Regions from separate parts of the Enterococcus sp. CR-Ec1 genome, predicted to be linked through region 1. Evidence: predicted binding sites of a transcription regulator. Region 1 holds the regulator's gene; each other region holds the start of a gene.
The links. Region 1 encodes LexA, which represses DNA repair genes until DNA is damaged. Its sites were predicted from a motif close to CNAACANNTGTTNG; they were not measured.
Positions count from the first base shown of each region.

Region 2: a site for LexA is predicted at 2,569-2,582, ahead of recX (recombination regulator RecX). Genes of this name have one in related genera too.
Region 3: a site for LexA is predicted at 2,331-2,344, ahead of CXM95_RS02310 (FtsK/SpoIIIE family DNA translocase). Genes of this name have one in related genera too.
Region 4: a site for LexA is predicted at 3,043-3,056, ahead of CXM95_RS05730 (Y-family DNA polymerase). Genes of this name have one in related genera too.

Region 1 covers NZ_CP025223.1:1,801,183-1,806,694, reverse strand. The annotation lists gene tkt (transketolase) at 1-1,982, opposite strand, end outside; gene CXM95_RS08665 (DUF896 family protein) at 2,083-2,322, opposite strand; gene lexA (transcriptional repressor LexA) at 2,459-3,079, shown strand; gene CXM95_RS08655 (hypothetical protein) at 3,209-3,421, shown strand; gene CXM95_RS08650 (adenine phosphoribosyltransferase) at 3,497-4,009, opposite strand; gene recJ (single-stranded-DNA-specific exonuclease RecJ) at 4,021-5,512, opposite strand, start outside.
Region 2 covers NZ_CP025223.1:2,152,239-2,157,750, reverse strand. The annotation lists gene glyS (glycine--tRNA ligase subunit beta) at 1-775, shown strand, start outside; gene rlmD (23S rRNA (uracil(1939)-C(5))-methyltransferase RlmD) at 1,105-2,481, opposite strand; gene recX (recombination regulator RecX) at 2,596-3,390, shown strand; gene mutY (A/G-specific adenine glycosylase) at 3,383-4,534, shown strand; gene ntdP (nucleoside tri-diphosphate phosphatase) at 4,628-5,161, shown strand; gene CXM95_RS10430 (N-acetylmuramoyl-L-alanine amidase family protein) at 5,323-5,512, shown strand, end outside.
Region 3 covers NZ_CP025223.1:471,572-477,083, forward strand. The annotation lists gene CXM95_RS02295 (amino acid ABC transporter permease) at 119-763, shown strand; gene CXM95_RS02300 (amino acid ABC transporter ATP-binding protein) at 776-1,408, shown strand; gene CXM95_RS02305 (amino acid ABC transporter substrate-binding protein) at 1,422-2,225, shown strand; gene CXM95_RS02310 (FtsK/SpoIIIE family DNA translocase) at 2,391-4,829, shown strand; gene CXM95_RS02315 (GntR family transcriptional regulator) at 4,873-5,512, shown strand, end outside.
Region 4 covers NZ_CP025223.1:1,188,364-1,193,875, reverse strand. The annotation lists gene CXM95_RS05755 (ABC transporter substrate-binding protein) at 68-1,027, shown strand; gene rpmG (50S ribosomal protein L33) at 1,165-1,314, shown strand; gene CXM95_RS05745 (hypothetical protein) at 1,645-1,896, shown strand; gene fosX (FosX/FosE/FosI family fosfomycin resistance hydrolase) at 1,967-2,377, shown strand; gene CXM95_RS05735 (VOC family protein) at 2,442-2,828, shown strand; gene CXM95_RS05730 (Y-family DNA polymerase) at 3,083-4,471, shown strand; gene CXM95_RS05725 (hypothetical protein) at 4,615-4,890, shown strand; gene CXM95_RS05720 (hypothetical protein) at 4,925-5,383, opposite strand; gene CXM95_RS05715 (thioesterase family protein) at 5,451-5,512, opposite strand, start outside.

The DNA of each region.
Region 1 (5,512 bases):
AAAGTATTCACAACATTTTCAACACTAAAGCCGAATTCTGCTAATACTTTGTCGCCAGGTGCTGATGCACCGAAGTGATCGATCGCGATCACTTTTCCATGGCAACCGGTGTAACGTTCCCAACCAAATGGGGAAGCCGCTTCAATCGCTACCCGTTTCTTCACTGCTTTTGGCAAGACGCTTTCTTTGTATTCTGAGCTTTGTGCTTCAAACAAATCAAAGCTTGGTAAGGAGACCACCGATACATCGATGCCTTCTTCTGCCAATTTAGCTTGTGCTTGGACCGCAAGATTCACTTCAGAACCTGTGGCGATCAAAATACCCGCTGGTGTTTCACCAGCTTGTTTTGAAATCACGTAACCACCTTTTGCGACATTTTCATCCGCACCGGTTTGCGTGCCTTCGATCACTGGTAGATTTTGTCGGCTTAAGACTAAGACCGTTGGTTTATCCGTTGTTGTCATAGCCAGTTTCCAAGCAGCACGGGTTTCGTTGCCGTCTGCTGGACGAATCACTTGGACATTTGGCATGCAACGGACGCTAGCTAATTGCTCGATTGGCTCGTGGGTCGGTCCATCTTCCCCAACCGCCACGGAGTCATGTGTCAAGACATAGATCACAGGTGCATGCTGGATCGCAGACAAGCGCACCGCTGGACGCAAGTAATCAACGAAGACGAAGAAGGTCCCGCCATAGATTCGGGTACCGCCATGCAATTGGATGCCGTTCATGGCTGCCGCCATCGCAAATTCTCGGACACCAAACCAAATGTTGCGGCCTTCGTATTGGCCAGGTTCAAAGTCTTTTTCTGCTGCCACCATCGTGTTGTTGGAGCCAGAAAGGTCAGCCGATCCACCCCAGAGACTAGGGACGGCTTTGGATAAGGCTTGGATCATCTCTTTGCTAGAAACCCGACTAGCTTGTGAGCTGCCAACTTCGTAGCTTGGTAATGTTGCATCCCAATCTGCTGGCAATTCACCCGCAAAGGCTTGTTTGAATTGCGCAGCAAGTTCTGGGTAGGCTGCTTCATAGGCACGGAAGGTTTCGTTCCAAGCGGCTTCAGCTTTTTGCCCTTCATCGATCATGGTTTCTTTGAAGCGCGCGGCAACTTCTTCAGGTACGGTAAATTCTGGGTATTCCCAACCATAAATCGCTTTAGCTGCAGAAATGCCTTCGGCACCGATCGGCGCACCATGAACGGCAGAGGTGCCTTGATTTGGCGCACCGTATCCGATCACAGTCTTGATTTCGATCAAGGTTGGTTTGTCGCTTTCAGCTTTTGCTTCGTCGATCGCTTTTGAGATTGCTTCTAAATCATTGCCGTCTTCAACGAGAATGTGTTGCCAGCCATACGCTTCAAAACGCGCACCGACATTTTCTGTAAAGGCTTTTGAAGTCGGACCATCTAGGGAAATGTCATTTGAATCGTACAAGACGATCAGTTTATCTAATTTCATGTGACCCGCCATGGATGCAGCTTCTTGCGAAACACCTTCCATCAAATCCCCATCGCCACATAAGGCATAGGTATAGTGATCGATGACTTGATACTTGTCGCGATTGTAGGTTGCAGCCAAGTGGGCTTCGGCCATTGCCATACCGACTGCCATGGCGATCCCTTGTCCTAAAGGTCCAGTGGTTGCTTCCACGCCGTCTGTGTGATCGACTTCTGGATGTCCTGGCGTGCGGCTATCCCATTGACGGAAGTTTTTTAGATCCTCAATGGTCACATCGTAACCAGACACATGCAACAAGCTGTACAATAACGCCGAACCGTGTCCAGCAGACAAAACAAAACGGTCACGATCCACCCAGTTGCGAGAAGTCGTTGGATTGACTTTCAAGTGTTTGGTCCACAAGGCATAGGCCATGGGTGCTGCCCCCATCGGTAATCCTGGATGTCCTGAATTGGCTTTTTGTACGGCTTCGATACTTAATGTACGAAGGGTGTTCACTCCTAATTGATCGATTTTATCAAACAATGGTAGTTCCTCCTAATTTAGGTTTTTTTTACCTTTATTACATCTTTTATTATACGTGATTCAGATGCTTATTTCAATAGCAATGAAAAGGAATTCACAATTATCTGCCGTGGAGACCTTTTTTCTTTTGAATCTCTTTTAATTTCTCTGGTGTCACATCAGCACCTTCAGGATCAACGATCTTCATTCCTTCGATATGGTGACGCATTCCTCCACGAAAGGCGGTTAAATACTCGTCACGTAGAACTTTTTGTTCGTTCGTTTCTGCCTCAGTCAAACCCTCTGTTTTTTTCTTGTTGGCAAGTTCATTGATTCGAGCTAATTTTTCTTGAGATAGCATATTCGTTCCTCCTTTTCCCTCTTGATTTTACTACAAACTAGCGAATAAAAACAATAGTGTAAAAAGCGAACATTTGTTTGAATATTCGATATACCTATGGTACACTAATGTTATCAAATGAAAGAAGGTGTCAGTTTTGGCAAAACGAACAGAAAATCGACAAATCGAAATTCTTAAGTTCATTCATACCCGTGTCACTGAAAAAGGCTATCCGCCGACTGTTCGCGAAATTGGCGAAGCCGTTCAGTTATCTTCTACCTCAACTGTTCATGGCCATTTGTCCCGACTTGAAAAAAAGGGGTTGATCTTGCGAGATCCTACAAAACCCAGAGCCATTGAATTAACTTCTTCCGGTCTTGAAAAAATCGATGTTCAGCCAGCATCCATTCCGATGCTTGGTGTCGTAACTGCGGGAGAACCGATTTTAGCAGTGGAAGATGCATCCGATTTCTTTCCAATTCCGCCAGATTTAGCAAATAGTACCGGTAGTTTGTTTATGTTGACGATCCGAGGAGAAAGTATGATCAATGCTGGCATCCTTGACGGCGATCAAGTGATCGTTCGCAAACAACAAAGTGCGCAAAATGGTGATATTGTGATCGCTATGACAGATGAAGATGAAGCTACTTGCAAACGATTCTATAAAGAAAAGAATTACATTCGTTTACAACCGGAAAATGATTACTTAGAACCAATCATTTTGCCTGACGTAACGATTTTAGGATTGGTTGTTGGGTTGTATCGACATCTGCTTTGATGCTCAACGAGCTGACTAGGAAATCTTCGTTTTTACGAAGATTTTTTTTCTTTCCTCTTTACAAACCGAACAAACATTCGTATAATAAGTATACAAACATAAGTTCGTATTATTTAAGGAGTGAATGAGATGAAAGCAGTTCGTCGATTTGGTTTTATGTTATGGGTTTTATTGATGGGTATTGTTATTGGCTATTTTGGCGTTCTAAGTGCTGTTCTGATTTTTTGTCCTCTAATGATGCTTTGGTTCATGCTATGGGATGAAAAGAAATTCCGCCAAGCAGAGCGCAAACGTAACCGCCATTATTATCACGATCATGATTTTTATCGTTACGAACCATGATCCTTCCCCTACATACGCCATAAGGCAGAAGAAACAAAAAAGGACTCCTGCGAGTCCTTTTTTGTTTCTTCTTTTTTAGTATTCCATTAACGTCTTGATTTCAACACCTTGGATTTTATCTCTTCCATGTAAATCCATTAGTTCGATCAAAAAGGCACAGCCCACAACGATACCGCCTAGTTTTTCTACGAGTTCAATCGTTGCTTTGATCGTTCCGCCAGTTGCTAGTAGATCGTCACAAATCAAGACACGTTGTCCTGGTTTGATAGCATCGGCATGCAACGTCAAAACATCCACGCCATACTCTTTTTCATACTCTGCTTCAATGGTTTCCCGTGGCAATTTGCCTTTTTTACGTACTGGGGCAAAGCCGACACCTAACTGGTACGCAACTGGGCAACCAACGATAAATCCGCGGGCTTCTGGTCCTACCACCATATCGATGCCTTTTTCTTGTGCATACTCAACGATCTGCTGTGTCGCATAACGATACGCTTCTCCATCAGCCATTAGCGGCGAGATGTCCCGAAAAATAATTCCCTCTTGGGGATAATCCGGAATACTAGCAATATACTCTTTTAAATCCATTTTTTTTCCTCCTAGACTGTCAACCACTGACGTAGGGTTGATAAATCACTCATTAATAAAAATTCTTCTGTTTTGATCATTTTTTGTCGTTGCTGATACAAATGACTCTCTGTCAGCGGACGAGAAACAGGATCAGCCGTTTTATTCAAAACACCATCTTGTATTGTAACAAATTCCAGCTCAGAAAACACCTGAATCATAAAAATAAGTAATTTTTCTGGAATTTTTAGATAGTTAGCGACCATCTTTAATTTGTAGCGAATATCCAAACGAGGCTGCTGCTTGATCAATTGAAAAAGCCGACCATATTGCTCTCTGGTTCCTACCCCGTCTAAATAGGCATCTTCCGTCGAGTAAAACACAAACGCAATTCTTGAAGCATGAAGCGCTTGAACGACCTCTTTGATCACAGCAATATCAGCAGGACAATCTAAAAACGCGATCTCTTGGAACGGACCAGCACAAAATGTATCTTTCACAGCAGCCACCGAGTCGAATAAGATCGTTTGTCCACAAAATCCTTGCAGCTCTCGAGGCAGTTTCTTATTGAAAACGACCCCTAATGTTTCATTTCCCAGAGAGACACCTTGCCGACTCCTTTTCGAACGATAATCAAACAACTGCAGCCCTTCCACTGCAAAGTCATCCAACATCAGCTGCGGTTTTTTGTTGCCATTCCATTCATTGATTGAAAGCTGACCGACGATCGATAGTCGATCATTTTCAAACTCTACTGAGTCTTTTCCAAAACCAAAGCCAATCACATCTAGCTGTAGATTGGACTCATCTGTCATCACTAACTTCAAGTGCTGGTTTTCGGTACCAATCTGGCGGGCATTTTGAGTCGATAAATTGGAAAACAGAAATTTCGGTAACGGATTGTCCGTTCCGAAAGGCGCTAAAACGTTTAAAGACTCAATAAAGTTGATCGATACTTCCGCCAATGGCAGTTCCTCATCGATCGCTAAGGGGATTCCCTGACTAAGATCAATTCCATTTTCTTCCACATAGCGATTCATCTGAGCTTGTAGCATGTCCAAATGATCAATCGGGATACTTAAGCCAACCGCCGCATGATGACCACCAAAACTGGTAAACATGTCTTTCATCGTAGCCAACATTTCAAATAGATTCAACGCAGCGACACTTCTACCTGACCCTTTTGCTAACCCATTTTCTTTTTTGGTCAAAACAATCACGGGCTGTCCGGTACTTTGCATGATACGTCCAGCTACGATTCCTAAAACCCCTTCGTGCCAGTTATCACCTACGACCAGATGAACATGATTGGCAGGGTCGATTTTTTCTTGCGCTTCTTTCATGATTTCTTCAACGAAAGTTTTTCGCTGCTGATTGATCGTATCTAATGTCTTGGCTAAGGTTACTGCTTCTTCTTCATCAAATGTGGTTAACAAACGAACAGCAGGATTAGGATCTTCCAACCGACCAATTGCATTGAGGCGGGGGCCAACAGCAAAACCAATATCGATTTCGTTGACTGTT
Region 2 (5,512 bases), 350 kb from region 1:
CATGCCAATCTCAGCAGAAGGTGAACTGCCGCAATCGAAAATCGGGGCTGTTTTAGCCATTGCGGATAAATTGGACAGCTTGCTTGCGTTCTTCGCTGTCGATATGGTTCCGAGTGGTTCAAACGATCCTTACGCACTCCGCCGGCAAACTTACGGAATTATCCGCATCCTAGCTGAAAAACGCTGGTATTTCCCATTTGCTCAGTTACAAGAAGAGATTCGTGAAGCTATTAATGCCCAACCGGAAATTTTTGGTATTCAACTTGCCGCAGGTCAAGAACAAGTGACTGATTTTGTGAAAGGCCGTCTGCGTCAATTCTTACTCAGCAAAAATACGCGTCATGATGTCATTGAAGCTGTTTTAGGCGCACGCCAAGCAGATATCAGTACGCTATTTGAAACGGCTCAGATGTTAAGAGAACATCTGCAAGACACCGACTTTAAACCATCGATGGAAGCCTTGACCCGAGTAATCAATTTAGCGAAAAAAGCCGAATTGGAACAAGCAGCAATTGATCCTGCCTTGTTTGAAAACGACTCTGAAACTGCCTTGTATGAAGCGGTCTTAACAGTAGAGAACAAGTTCCCACATCAAACGATGGAAGAAAACTACCAAAGCTTAGTGGCACTGCGCCCATTGATTGAAGCTTATTTTGATCAAACAATGGTCATGGTGGAAGATGAACAGATTCGCCGCAACCGTTTTGCCTTGTTGGATAAAATCGCGAAGATGAGTCTGGCAGTGGCTAGTTTAGATGCTTTGATTACAAAATAGAAGAAGCTTGCAGTTGCACATTTCTAAATAAAAAAGCTGGAACTGAAAGAATCAGTTCTGGCTTTTTTTCTATGTTTCTCGATTTTTTTTGTACTTAGAATTGCTTTCTTGCAGTGTTAAATATTATATAATAAAAAACATTTTGACCCATTACTTTTCAAGGGATCGAACGATTCTTCGGCTTTAATGATTGGGGATTTGATGATGCTTATAATGATACAAAGATTCTCATCATACAGACCGATTCATTTTTCCATTGAAAATACGCTGAAACGATAGGTGCAATAAAATAGCCTGACAGATCACAAAATGATTTGTCAGGCGAATGTTTATTTGCGGGTCAATTTTACCACCACTTCGCAGCGTGCGGTTTGTGGAAACATATCTACTGATTGCAGATATTCTACGTGAAACACTTTGGCTAATTGGACTAAGTCTCTTGCTAAAGTAGAAACATTACAAGATATATAGACCATCTTCTTCGGTGGTTGTTTCAGCAAAGCTTGCAATAATCGTTCATCCAAGCCTGTCCTTGGCGGATCAACAATGATGCTATCAGGTTTGAAGCCTTCATTGAACCATTTTGGTAAGAGCTCCTCAGCAGTTCCCGTTTCATAATGGGTATTTTGGGCACCAATACGGTGGGCATTTTCTTGGGCATTTTCGATCGCTTGAGGAATAATGTCCATGCCGCGGACTTCTTTGGCATAAGGTGCCACACTCAACCCAATCGTCCCCACACCACAGTAAGCATCAACAACTGTTTCATTTTTGCTCAAGTCAAGGGCTTTTAACCCTTCTTGATACAAGACGCTGGTTTGCTGTGGATTCAGCTGGAAGAATGCGCGGGCGGACAAATCGAATGTCAGTTCATTCAACCGTTCTTCGATTGCTTCTTTGCCCCAAAGATGAATCGTTTCCTCTCCCATGACGACGGACGTTTTTTTGTTTTGCACATTTTGCATGATGGAAACGACTTGCGGCAAGCGCTGATTGATCTCGCGAATCAGCGCATTTTTTTGCGGCAGTTTGACAGAATTGGTAATGAAAACAACTTGGACTTCGCCAGTGGCGATCCCGATGCGAACCATCAATGTTCGTAAAATCCCGCTATTTTTTCGTTCATCGTAAATCGGGATCTGGTATTTGTTCAACAATTGGACGATGCCGTTGATCACTTTTTGCGTATCTTGTTCTTGTACGAGGCAATCATCAATGGCGACTAAGCGATGAGACTCCATTTCGTATAAACCCGCTTCGATTCGTTTGGTTTGACTGTTGTAACGCAATTGAAATTGTGCTTTGTTGCGGTAATGCCAAGGAACATCCATGCCTAAAGTATCCCTTAGTTCAAACTGTTGGTAACCTTTTGGCTTAAATTTTTCAAGTGCTTGTTTCAATAGGTCTTTTTTGAAGTCTAATTGTTTGTCGTAGACTAAGTGCTGCAATTGGCAGCCGCCGCACCGGTCGTAAAACTTGCACGGTGGTTGGATGCGATCGCTGCTTGGCTTGATGATTTTGGTCATCTTGGCTTCAGCAAAGCGGGGAGAGGCTTTCGTGACTTCGGCAATGATCTGTTCCCCTGGCAGAACACGGGGAACAAAGATGATCAGCTTTTTGTAATACCCGATGCCTTCTCCGTTGATCCCCAAGCGTTTGATCGTTAGTTGTAGTTTTTGTCCAAGCTGGACTTGTATATTTGCCATGTGAACTCCTTAAATAAAATAGTCAGTTCATTTTACCACATTTTTTCAGCTTGATTAGAAGGAATTTCATCGTAGTTGTGGTAAAATAGAATGTACGTTCGCGAGGTGAAGAAGATGAATACAATTATTCGTATCAATAAAGGAAAAGGACCATTTTATGAAGTGGCGACATCAGAAGGTGAAACACTGCGGGTCTCAGAAGATCTTTTGGTCCGTTTTCGGCTATTAAAAGGCAAGGAACTGAGTGAAGAAGAATTAAAAGAAATCAAAAAAAGTGCGGGGTTTGATTTAGGCTTGCAGCAAGCCATGAACTATATCAGCTATCAGCTGCGTTCTGAAATGGAAGTCCGTACCTATTTGAAAGACAAAGAAATCGAAAAACAAGACCGAGACTTAGTCGTTGAACGGCTGAAAGAGCTGAATCTGATCGATGACAAAAACTACGGAGAGAGCTACATTCGCACCCAAGTCCGCATGAGCGATAAAGGACCCGTGGTAATCAGTCAGCAATTGAGAAAAAAAGGCTTGAAAGATCCTGTGATTCAAGAAGTATTGCCTTTGTATACCGAGGAAATGCAGTTTGAAGTCGGTTATCATACGGCTGAGAAAGCGATGCGTCGTTTTCACAACAAAAGTCATAAAGAAATGATCCAAAAGATAAAAATGCATTTGATGCAAAAAGGTTTTCATCAAGGAGTCATTCAGATGATTTTGGATGAATTACCAATGGAAAAAGATGAGGACCAAGAAAATGAAGCGCTCCAAAGAGAAGGTGCCCGACTTATGCGGCGGCATCAGCGATTGCCCTTGATGAAACGAAAAATGAAGATCAAGCAAGGCCTTTATCAAAAAGGGTTTGCCATCGATGATATACAACGATTCTTAGATGAGGAAGTAATGGATGAGTAAGCAATGGGAAACTTGGGATGAAGAAAAAATCAAGACGTTCCAAGAAACATTTTTAACTTGGTATCATAAAGAAAAACGCAATCTGCCTTGGCGGGCGACCAACGATCCGTATGCAATCTGGATCTCAGAGATCATGCTTCAACAAACACGAGTGGAAACAGTGATTGGCTATTTCTATCGTTTTATGGAACAATTCCCGACGATCCAAGACTTGGCGGTAGCCGAAGAACAAAAGCTTTTAAAGGTTTGGGAAGGTTTAGGTTATTACTCTCGTGCCCGTAACCTTAAGGCTGCTGCACAGCAAATCGTTGCCGAATTCGACGGAGAAATGCCCCAATCAATTGAAGAGATTTGCTCATTAAAAGGAATTGGTCCCTACACAGCTGGTGCCATTGGCAGCATTGCTTTTGGTTTGCCAGAACCGGCAATCGACGGTAATGTCATGCGGGTCGTTAGCCGCTTGTTTTGTATCGAAGCAGATATTGCCAAAGCCAGCAGCCGAGCTCCCTTTGACGAGGCCATGAGAACAATCATTTCCCCCGATGAACCTGGTGAGTTTAATCAAGCCTTGATGGATCTTGGCTCACGAATCTGTACACCCACTACACCGAAATGTGAAGAGTGTCCCATCAGTCAGTATTGTCTTGCTTATGCGGAGAATCGACAAACAGACTTTCCAGTGAAATCGAAAAAAGCAAAGCCAAAAGATGTCTATTACATCGCAGGCGCCATCGAAGATCAAGGCTCGTTTTTACTCGTGCAGCGACCTGAAACAGGCTTATTAGCTTCTATGTGGCATTTTCCTTTGGTAGAAGTGACGAAAGAACAGTACGAGGCTCTGCAGCAAACATGGGCAAAAGAGGAGCAGCTGCAGTTGGATTTGATTGCCGAAGATGATGCGCTCGAAATTTTTCCTGATCTGCCTGTAGTTTGGCAAAAACGACATTTTGGCGAGATCACCCATATCTTTAGTCATTTGAAATGGCACGTCCTTTTATTTTACGGCAGAAAACGTGGAGAGCTCACGTTACAAGACAGCGAATGGGCAGCAAAAGAATCCTTTCAAAACTATGTTTTCCCAAAACCCCAGCAGAAATTGGTGGATCAATTAAAGAAATATCAGAAACTCGATAAAGATTTCTAGGCAAAGCTTTCTTTTATTGCTATAATATTAACGATGTCGGTGTAATGAACACCCAAACAAAACGCAAGTTTTCTTGCTGAGGGAAGGGTTGCTATGCGAGTTCCAAAAGAAGGAGAGTTTGTCAGCATTCAAAGCTACAAACATGACGGCAATTTGCATCGAACGTGGCGGGATACGATGGTCTTAAAGACCAGTGAATTCTCAGTGATAGGGGTCAACGATCATACATTAGTGACCGAATCAGATGGAAGACGCTGGGTTACCCGTGAACCAGCAATTGTATATTTTCATAAAAAATACTGGTTTAATGTTATTGCAATGATTCGAGAAAAGGGGGTTTCCTATTATTGTAATCTTGCTTCACCGTATTTACTTGATGAAGAGGCATTGAAATATATCGATTATGACCTTGATATCAAAGTATTTCCTGATGGCGAGAAACGTTTACTAGATGTGGATGAGTATGAATTGCACAGTAAGATTATGCAATATCCGCAAGACATTGATTTTATCTTGAAAGAAAATGTCAAAATTTTAGTAGATTGGATCAATAATGGCAAAGGACCCTTTTCGCAAGGGTATGTGGACATTTGGTATGATCGCTACAAGCAGTTGTCTCAAAAATAAGTAAAATGGGTCGAATCGCTCATTTTCCCTAAGAAACTTCAACCAAGTTGGTTGGAGTTTTTTTGTGTTTCTAATGGATTGCTTCAATCAGCAGGTTTTAAGTTCTGTTTAAGCTGACAGTCCCATGATAGAGAGACCAAGAAAATTAGTGGGGGAAGCACATGAAGAAAAAAGGGAAGCTTGTCATCGGGACCACCATGATTCTGCTTTTTGCAGCGGGGTTTGCTGTGTTGAGAAACGACCAATCCGCTCGTGAGGAGAGTCAAGAAAGTACTTCTCAAACTGAGCTTAACGCTCAAACAGAAGAGACCGCTCAGACTGTCAGTATTGTCCAAATTTATGTAGATCCCT
Region 3 (5,512 bases), 1.3 Mb from region 1:
GAAATTTGCCAGTTGCCCTCACCAGCCAACGTGCAGCGCCACATAAGCATCGGAGTAAGCCGTCGCTAAGCTGTTTTTCTGCCAAGCGAAATTGAAACCTATCAAGGAGGAAGTCACCATGTTTGAGTATTTAGTCAATGTTATGCCCCAACTGATTTCAGGAACTGGAATCACCGTTAAATTGTTCGCACTGACCTTAATCGGGTCCATTCCCTTAGGCATCTTGTTGGCCTTTGTTTTAGCCAGTCGCCTGCGTATTTTGAAATTGATCGTGCAAGTCTACGTTTGGTTGATGCGAGGAACGCCTTTATTGCTACAGCTGATCTTCGTATTCTACGGTCTGCCGATCTTAGGGATCGTCTTTGACCGCTTTGAAGCAGCCTTGATCGCCTTTATTATCAATTACGCTGCTTATTTTGCCGAGATTTTCCGTGGAGGGATCCAATCGATTCCAGCCGGACAATACGAAGCCGCGAAAGTCTTGCGTTTGTCCCCAATCCAAACGATCCAAAAAATCATCATCCCACAAGTCGTCAAGATCACCCTGCCATCTGTCGGCAATGAAGTCATCAATCTTGTCAAAGACACATCTCTGGTCTACATCTTGGGCTTGTCAGACGTGATGCGAATCGGAAAAATCGCCATGGAGCGAGACAGTACCTTGCTTCCGTTAGTTGGGGTCGGCTTGATCTACTTGGTGATGACGGGCGTCTTCACGTTATTGTTAAAACAAATCGAGACCAAACTGGACTATTACCGTTAGGAGGAACCACGTATGTTAGAACTAAAACAAGTATCAAAATCATTTGGCGCTAAAAAAGTCATCGATCAGCTAGACCTGACGATCGAAGACGGCAGTATCTTAGCGGTGGTCGGTCCTTCCGGTGGCGGGAAAACCACCTTGCTTCGGACACTGGCTGGGTTAGAAACGATCGATTCTGGAAGCTTTTTGCTGGATGGCAAAGCCTTTGATCCCACCGACACAAAAGAACAAGAACAAGTCGTCGGTGTCGTCTTTCAAGACTTCCAATTGTTTCCGCACTTGTCGGTTTTTGAAAACATCACTTTGGCACCAAAAATGGTGCTGAAACAAGACAAGGCCGCGTATACAGCAAAAGCCGAACAGTTGGCAGAAAAACTAGGGTTAAGTGACCTACTAGGCCAATATCCCTTCCAATTGTCCGGGGGACAGCGGCAACGAGTGGCTATTGCACGAGCGATGGCGATGAATCCCAAAGTGTTGGCTTATGACGAGCCTACCAGTGCCTTAGATCCAGGCTTGAGACAGCAAGTCGAACAGCTGATCTTGGATCTGAAAAAAGAAGGAGTGACCCAGATCGTGGTGACCCATGATTTGGTTTTTGCCGAAAATATCGGCGATCAATTATTAAAAGTAGCAGGAGAATAAGGGGGAGAAAAAAATGAAAAGATTACTATTGACGGGAATCGCAGCAGCAAGTGTATTTTTATTAGGGGCGTGCGGCAGCAGTAATGACACCACAACCAGTGCCGCTGACAAAGAAGAAGTGATCGTCGGGCTAGACGATACCTTCGTACCGATGGGCTTTAAAGACGACCAAGGCAACATCGTTGGGTTTGATGTGGATTTAGCCACAGCGATTTTGGATCTAACAGGAACCAAAGTCAAATTTCAACCAATCGATTGGTCCATGAAAGAAACCGAACTAAGCAATGGCACCATCGATATGATCTGGAATGGTTATACCAAGACCGCAGCTCGTGAAGAAAAAGTATTGTTTACAGATACTTATATGGAAAACAAACAAGTCTTAGTCACAGCAAAATCAAGCGGCATTACTAGCTTTGATGATATGGAGGGCAAAGTCTTAGGTGCCCAAGAAGGTTCTTCTGGTTATGAGACCTTCAACAACCAACCGGAAGTTTTGAAGGATCTCGTAGACGGCAATGACGCAACCTTGTATGCCAGCTTTAATGAAGCCTTTATCGATCTAGAAAACGGTCGGATCGACGGTCTTTTGATCGACCGCGTCTACGCAGAATATTATTTGACTCAAACAGGCAAAACCGCTGACTTCAACGAAATCGAAAGTCCTTTTGAAGCAGAAGATTTTGCTGTAGGTGTGCGGAAAGACGATCAAGCCATGGCAGATAAAATCAATGATGGTTTGAAAGAATTGCAAGACAATGGTACCTTTGCTGAAATCTCTGAAAAGTGGTTTGGCGAAGACGTCACACCAAACTAAAAAACAAGTCAACAAGAGGCACTGGCTGCTTAGCAGCTGGTGTTTTTTTCATCATTTAAGAAATTTTCGCTTAAATTCCAACAGCTAACCAAAATTTCTCACAGGAAAACTTTTGTTCGCCTTCTTTTTTCGTTATAATAGGGAAAGATGAAAAGAGGGATAGAAATGGCGCAAAAAAAACGCGCAAAGAAACGCAAAACAAAAAAACAACAAAAACAGCAAGAGAAATTAATGCTGGTCGGCGTCGGCCTGCTCTTTGTCTTGTTTTCGATATTTGGCTTTTTCCATTTAGGTTTTTTAGGAACCTTGATTGCCAACGGGTTTCGGATCGTTGGCGGAAACACGTACCAATTTTTGAGTGTTGCCCTAGCTGCTTATGGTGTCTGGTTAGCGATCAAAACGACCGATGCTCGGTTTAAGAGTATTCGGCGAGTGATTGGCTGTGTATTGGTGTATTTTGGCTTACTGATCATCCTCCATGCGCAAATCTTTAGTAATGTGGTGGGAGAACAAGCCAATGTCTTCCAAACGACGTGGATGACGCTGTTAGGCGATATCCGGCGCAGCCAAGTGACCCAAAATGTCGGGGGCGGAATGATTGGCGCCATGCTTTATGGGGCGACCTATTTTCTTGTTTCCCAGATCGGCAGCTACATCATCGCTGTTTTACTCATGCTGATCGGGGCGTTCTTGTTCAGCCAAATGAGCAGCCACGAGTTAGTGGAGCACCTGCAAGTAGCTGGTGACAAGCTGCAGCGGTTGTTAGAAGGCTCTCCAGAAAAGCAAGCCGAACGAGAAGCCCGCAAAGCGGAACGAGCAGCAGAGAAACAAGCGGCGAAAGAAGCCAAAAAAGAAGCCGAGCGAGCAGCAGTCATGGCGGAGATCAAAGAAAAGAATCAAGTCCGACCAATGACAGAAGACGAAAAATCAGCAAAAGAACAGCAGATGCAAGCGCCAGCTGATTTTGAACCAGAGCAGCTGAGCTTTGTACCCATCGACCACTTCCAAGAATTGCCGCAAGCGGCGGCACCAGAGGCCGCTCAAGCACCGCATCCAGCAGGAAACAAACCGGGACCAAGCAAAAAGGTCAACGAAGACGGGGAGATCCTCGATGACGATGGTGAAGTATTGGAATTTGAGATTTCGGAAGAAGCTGAAAATCGTGATTATGAATTGCCTTCAGCGCAATTACTCGATTCGATCCCTTCAACGGATCAAAGCAGCGAGTACAAAAAGATCGAACAAAATATTGGTGTGTTAGAAACCACCTTCCAAAGCTTCGGTGTTGACGCAAAAGTCGTCAAAGCTAGCTTAGGACCAGCAGTAACCAAATTCGAAGTTCAACCAGCAGTAGGGGTCAAAGTCAGCAAAATCGTCGGGTTGACCGATGATATCGCCTTAGCCTTGGCCGCCAAAGACGTCCGGATGGAAGCGCCGATCCCAGGGAAATCATTGATTGGGATCGAAGTTCCAAACAGCGCAGTCAGCATGGTTTCATTCCGAGAAGTGATCGAAGCCCAACCAGATCATCCAGATAAACTATTAGAAGTACCTTTAGGACGCGATATTTCTGGCCGTGTCCAAACGGCAGACTTAACGAAAATGCCCCATCTCTTGATTGCCGGATCGACCGGGAGTGGGAAGTCCGTAGCCATCAACGGCATCATCACCAGTATTTTGATGCGGGCAAAACCCCATGAAGTCAAACTGATGATGATCGACCCGAAAATGGTTGAATTAAATGTTTACAATGGGATTCCCCATCTCTTGACACCCGTTGTGACCAATCCTCGCAAAGCGGCGCAAGCGTTGCAAAAAGTGGTCAAGGAAATGGAAGAACGCTACGAAAAATTTGCGGCAACTGGGGTCCGAAATATTACTGGCTACAACGATTTAGTAATCAATAAGAATTTAGAAGATGGCGAAAATCGTCCGATCTTGCCATTCATTGTGGTGATCGTTGATGAGTTAGCTGACTTGATGATGGTTGCTAGCAACGAAGTCGAAGATGCCATCATTCGTTTGGCACAAATGGCGCGGGCAGCTGGTATCCATATGATCTTAGCAACGCAACGACCAAGTGTGGATGTCATTACAGGGATCATCAAAGCCAATGTTCCATCACGGATGGCGTTTGCTGTTTCCAGCGGTGTCGATTCTCGGACCATCATTGATGGGAACGGGGCCGAAAAACTGCTGGGCCGCGGCGACATGCTGTATCTGCCGATGGGTGAGAACAAACCGATTCGGGTCCAAGGGGCCTTTATTTCCGACCAAGAAGTCGAACGAGTGGTTGAATTCGTGACAGATCAGCAAGAAGCCAATTATGAAGAAAAAATGATGGTCACTGAGGAAGAAACGAGTGCCGGCAGCAGCGGACAACCGCAAGATGAGCTGTTCGAAGACGCCAAAGCCCTTGTGGTGGAAATGCAGACCGCCAGCGTTTCTCTCTTGCAGCGACGTTTTCGCATCGGCTATAACCGAGCGGCTCGGTTAGTGGATGAATTAGAAGATCAAGGCGTCGTTGGCCCTTCTGAAGGCAGCAAGCCACGGAAAGTCTTGATCGAGCCGCAACCAGAAGACATTCCTACCTTTGATGAATAAGGAGAACACCAGACCAATCCAATGAGAGAAAGGCGAGATAGCAATGAAACGCAAACACATTCTTTACCGTGATGTTGCCGATAAGCTCAAAGAAGACATCATGTCGGGTCGCTACCCGATTGGTTCATTTTTACCGACGGAAACAGAATTGGAAGCTACCTTCAATGTCAGCAAGATCACTGTCCGCAAAGCCATCGAATTGTTAGCGGCAGATGAGTATGTGGAAAAACGCAGCGGACGTGGGACGACGGTTTTAAGCAATCGCCCCTACAACAAGCTGTCAAAAGGCACGACGTTTAGCCAATTGCTTGAAAAGACCGGCAAGGAATACACAAAGAAAAACCTCAGCTATGAATTAGTCGAACTTGCGCCTGAACACCCTGCGTATTCTTTGATGGGCAAAGAAGTCATGCGTTTACGTCGCATGTACTATTTTGACCACCAACCTTTTATTTACTATGAGTACCATTTGCCAAAGCAACTAAAGGGAACCTCCATCGAGGTCTTTGAAGAAAAATCATTGTATCGCCTATTGGATGAACATCGAATGATCATCGATCGCTTTCAAGATGCGTTTGTGGCAACGACGTTGACTGAAGAGCAACAGAAGTTTATGATCACGCCGGAGGTCGCTGCCTTGAAACGAACCCGTTATTCGTATGATCTACAAGGAGAAGTGGTAG
Region 4 (5,512 bases), 610 kb from region 1:
GCAAATGAGAATTATTCTCAATTAAAATGATAAGTGCTCATCTTTTAACAAAGGAGGAAGTTTTTCTATGAAACAATGGTCAAAAAGAAGTACTTGGCTTACCCTGCTAGCAGCCTGCTCCCTTACTCTACTGGGTGCTTGCGGTACGAATAATGACTCAACGGATAGCAGTGGATCAGCCACTACTTCTTCAGAAATAGCAACAACCTTTACCGATGCGATGGGAAATGAAGTCACTGTTCCCGAAAACCCACAACGGGTGATCGGTAGTTACTTGGAAGATTATTTGGTCGCTTTAGGGGTAACCCCGGTTGCTCAATGGACAGTCGGCAATGACAGTGATCAAGCATACTTGCAAGACAAACTAGCAGATGTGCCAAGAATCAACTATGATCTGCCCTATGAAGATGTCTTGAGCTTTGAGCCAGACCTGCTGCTGATGGATAGCAATTCCATGGTGGAAGGCGACAAATATGATCAGTACAGTAAGATCGCGCCGACCTATGTGGTCACAAATGGCGAGGAAGTAACCTGGCGTGAACGTCTGACAGATATCGCAAAGGTCTTACACAAAGAAGAGGAAGCTGCCCAAGTAGAAGCTGATTATGATGACTTAGTCGCTACTACCAAGGAAACGTACGCTGATCAAATCCAAGGCAAGTCAATTGCTGTTTTATGGGTGGTCAATAATTCTGTCTTCATGGTTTCAGAAACAAAATCAAGTGGTCAACTGCTGTATCACGAACTCGGTTTTGAAGTTCCCTCGCTTGTTTCAGAAATCAGTGAAAGTGCCACTGCTGACTGGTCTGCCGTTTCTCTGGAAAAATTGGCAGAATTGGATGCCGATTACTTGATTTTAGTGAATAGTGATAAAGGCGCTGATTTTTTCAGCGAACAAGTCTGGCAAAATCTTGATGCAGTCAAAAACAATCATTTATGGGAATTCGGTCCTGAATCAAGCTGGCTCTACAACGGTCCGATCGCCTATACCAAAATGATCGAAGATATCCAGAGCAAATTGGACTAATGCGTTTCAAGTAATTCGTCAAGTAAAACTACTTAACAAATTTCAGGAAAAAGCTAGCATTCCCGCACAAAACATGCTATTATATTTTAGTCTGAGAGATTTCTTAGAGGATTCTTGTATCGTTAGGGGGGAAAATCATGCGCGTAAACATCACATTAGAGTGCACTTCTTGTAAAGAACGCAACTACTTATCAAACAAAAACAAACGTAACAATCCTGATCGTTTGGAAAAGAAAAAATATTGCCCACGTGAAAGAAAAGTTACTTTACACCGCGAAACAAAATAATACTATTTAAGAAGTTCGCAAACGCTGATAACCAAGGCGTTTGCGAACTTCTTTTTTTTCAGACATTTTGCAATGATAGCTGCTGCATTTTTATTTCCCTATTTACACAACCACTCCCCTATTTTCACTTATTTGCTTTGAACTTTTGAGCCAACTTTTTCTTTGAAGCGACGTATAAATAAATTTTAATGTATAATGTAAAAAAGAAACTAATGTTCAACAAAGGCGGCACATAGAACATGAACTAGCTTTTTCTTCTAGCTGTCCTTTCAATATACTTTGAGTGCCAGTCGATCCTTTCATGCTATACTGCCTATAGGAGGTGAACCCATGCTTGGCAATTTTACGTATCTACCTAGTAACTATCGTCTGTTTTATGGCGCTTTTCTTTTTGCTCTTATTGGAAATATGCTTTTCATTTTCATTAAACACCCTGCTTGGACCTTTAGCTTACCGACAGTGATTATCCTCTTCTTAATAAATGTCTTCTTTTGGACAAAATACAAGAAGAAAGTTATTCCTTGCACAACTGATGCACTGTTTTATGTTCTGCTCTTCCTATTGGTATTTTACAATCACTAACATAATGCTTATTTTGATACTAATTTTTTCTCTTCCCCCTATTTCGTCATAACGAAGGAGTGTTGATGCGATGGAGATTTCCCATATCACGTTGATCGTACAGAATTTAGCAAAGACGACAACGATGCTGGAAACATTGTTTGAAGCAGAGGAAATTTATGATAGCCGAGACCAGCCCCATTCTTACTTCCCAGAAAAATTCTTTTTGATCGATGGCTTATGGCTTGCTGTTATGGAGGATGCCTCCCAGAAGCTGCCGAAAACGTATAACCATATTGCCTTTAAAATCGATCAAACTCAAATCGATTCCTTGATTACGCGCATCCAAGGACTAGGATTGAAGATCGAAAAAGATCGTTCTCGTATCAAAGGCGAAGGTGCTTCCATTTACTTTTACGACGATGACAACCATTTGTTTGAACTACATACTGGTACGTTGGCTGAACGGTTGCACCATTACCGTCTGACAGAAACGAGGTAATCTTCATTGCTAGCAACTGCATTGACTGTTATGGAAAGAATTCCCACAAGAAAGGAAGAAAACAATGAAACTAGATATGGTTGGTATTATCACAAAAAACATGGAACAGGCACTGGCTTTTTATCAAGTACTTGGCTTCACGCCATTAGGTCAGCACTCAGAAGATTATATGGAATTAGCAAACGACGGGGTTCGCATCTCTTTGAATAGCCGCCAGATGGTTGCCGGGATCTACGGACATGCACCAATGACTGTTGGTGACACAATTGAATTAGCCTTTTTATGTGATTCCCCTGAAGAGGTTGATGCCCTTCATGCAAAAGTCGTAGCTGCCGGGTATCAGTCTTTCAAAGAACCTTGGTGTGCCTTTTGGGGGCAACGCTATGCCATCGTCAAAGATATAGACGGCAATCTCTTAAGTTTGTTTGCAATGCTACCTGCCGAAAATTGATTTAAGCTACGACAGTCGGTCCAATGGATCGGCTGTTTTTTTAATCACACCTTCGGGTAAAAAGACAAAATCACGTTTTTATGTCCAATCGGATTCTGATAACCTGAAATGAATGTATCCCTTATAAAACAACGTTTCCCATCATTATAAGCCAAAAATAACCTCTCTATAAAAAAACAAATCCACCCATCCGCTCCTGTTCGCTTGACAAAAAAGAACAAACGTTCGTATAATCTCGGTAAGGAGTGATAAAAATGGGTGGTTTTAATTATGCGCTCGAGCCAAAACGCGATATCTTATTTATCGATGTCAAAAGTTTTTATGCTTCTGTCGAATGCATCTCGCGCGGTTTAGACCCTATCCAAGCGATGCTGGTCGTCATGTCTCATTCTGACAATACTGGAAACGGCTTAATCTTAGCGGCTTCCCCAAAGGCAAAATCGGCTTTAGGAATTTCAAATGTGACCCGCAATGACAATCTGCCGACGCATCCCGATTTGTACAAAGCATCGCCACGTATGAGTTTTTATATCAAAGAAAACACCAAAGTCAATGATGTCTTTCGCAAATATGTTGGACAAGATGATTTGCTGCTCTATTCAATCGACGAAACGATGATGGATCTGACCCGTACACTGGATCTTTTCATTCCTGATAACACGATTTCTCGCGAAGAAAAACGTTGGCTGATTGCCCAGCAAATTCAAAAAGACATTTACGAAACAACGAAATTGTATGTCACCATCGGTATTGGTGACAATCCTTTGTTAGCAAAACTAGCTTTAGATAACGAATCCAAACACAACCGTTCCTTGATTGCCGAATGGACCTACGAAGATGTCCCGACAAAAGTTTGGCAAATCAGCCCCATGACTGAGTTTTGGGGAATCGGTCGACGCACAGAAAAACGACTTCACTTGATGGGGATTGAATCTATTGAACAATTGGCTCATGCCAGTCCTGATCTTTTGCGCAGTCGCATGGGAATCATTGGTGAGCAGCTCTACCATCACGCTCACGGCATTGACCGCACCATTTTAGCCGAACCGACACCGCAGGTCATGGAAAAAAGCTACGGCAATAGTCAGGTCCTACATCGCAATTATTATTTACAAGAAGAAATCGAGATCGTCATCAAGGAAATGGCAGAGCAAGTTGCCGCTCGAATTCGCCGCCATCATTGTCAGACCGCTTGTATCAATGTTTACATCGGCGTAGCCTTTGGTGAAACTGCCTCTGGCTTTTCCCGACAAATGAAAATCCCGCCAACTGACAATACACGTAAGCTTGTTGCTCATTGCCTATTTCTCTTTCGAAAATTTTATACCGGGCAAGTCGTTCGCCACATCGGTATCACCTATTCAAAATTGGTTTATACAGAAAATGTCCAGCTGGATCTTTTTGAGCAAGCAGAAACGCAATTACGCCAGCGTAAATTAGATTTGATCATCGATAAGATTCGTGAGAAATACGGCTTCACTTCGATCGTTCATGCCACAAGCCGAATGGAAGGCGCTCGTGCCATTGCACGCAGCAAATTAGTCGGTGGTCACGCTGGTGGTCTAGATGGGATCGCCAACATAGGACCTGTCCATCAGCAAAAAGAACCGTTTGCTGATGGTTCAAAAAATACCGGCACTTGACTCGTTTTTCTTTCCTTTTCGATGACAAATCTTAAGATAACATTAACAAACGATCCATTTTTTAAAGATTTATGTAATTTCGAGGCCCCCATCTCCCCCTTTACTTCTTTCTAAGGTACTTTAATAGCAAGGAGTGTGAGCAGATGAAAATTGACAAAATCGAATACAAACGAGTCATCAATGGTGCGGGACACCTTGAGTACGATTTGCTGCAATATTTAGAAAAGAATCGGGCGACTGCTGCACAAAACCTGAAACAGTCTGAGATCGATTACCTTCTGGAAAAAGATATTCAGCATCGGATCATTCAACATGCTCGTAAGAGTTTCTTTGGCGATACAATCGTTTTAAAGGATGAATATGCCGAAGATTATCTTTTATTAAAAAAGTATACGGATATGTTCCAAGAAACATTCTAAAAAAAACGCAGAACCAACTGGTTCTGCGTTTTTCTTATTCTTCGAAATGTTCTTGATAAACATCATCAACCGTTTGATTTGGGTCGATCACGATATACAGACTCTTCGTTTTTTCACTGATTTTTGTTGATTGGTATACATTATCCAATCCTTCCGTATCTTTGTCCTTGTATGGGAAATAAACAAGATCCGGTGTACCGTTACGGTAAAGAATTTCCATCCGTTCAATATCTTCATATTTCAACGCACGAGCAAACATCCCTAATTCAAGTCCGCCTAAGTTGATGTCATGTGTTGCCACATGATCGCCTTCTTGGAAGATTTCAATTTTGAACCCAGCACATGGATGAATCTCAACGAATTCGCTTCCGTGGATACGGCCAAAACTGGTCGTGATTTGTTTGATCCATAAGTCACCGATGTAACGGCGCTCGATCGTCCATGTTTCTCCATTACGGAAATAAAATTTTAAAGCTTTCATTTCTCTAGCCATGACAAAACGCTCCTTTTTATTAATAATACATTTTAATTCTAACACATAGTCGCTACTGGGACACAAATTAACTTTGGTTTTCGTTGACTTTTTTCATAAACCGAGAGATTTCCACCGCCGCTCGTTGAT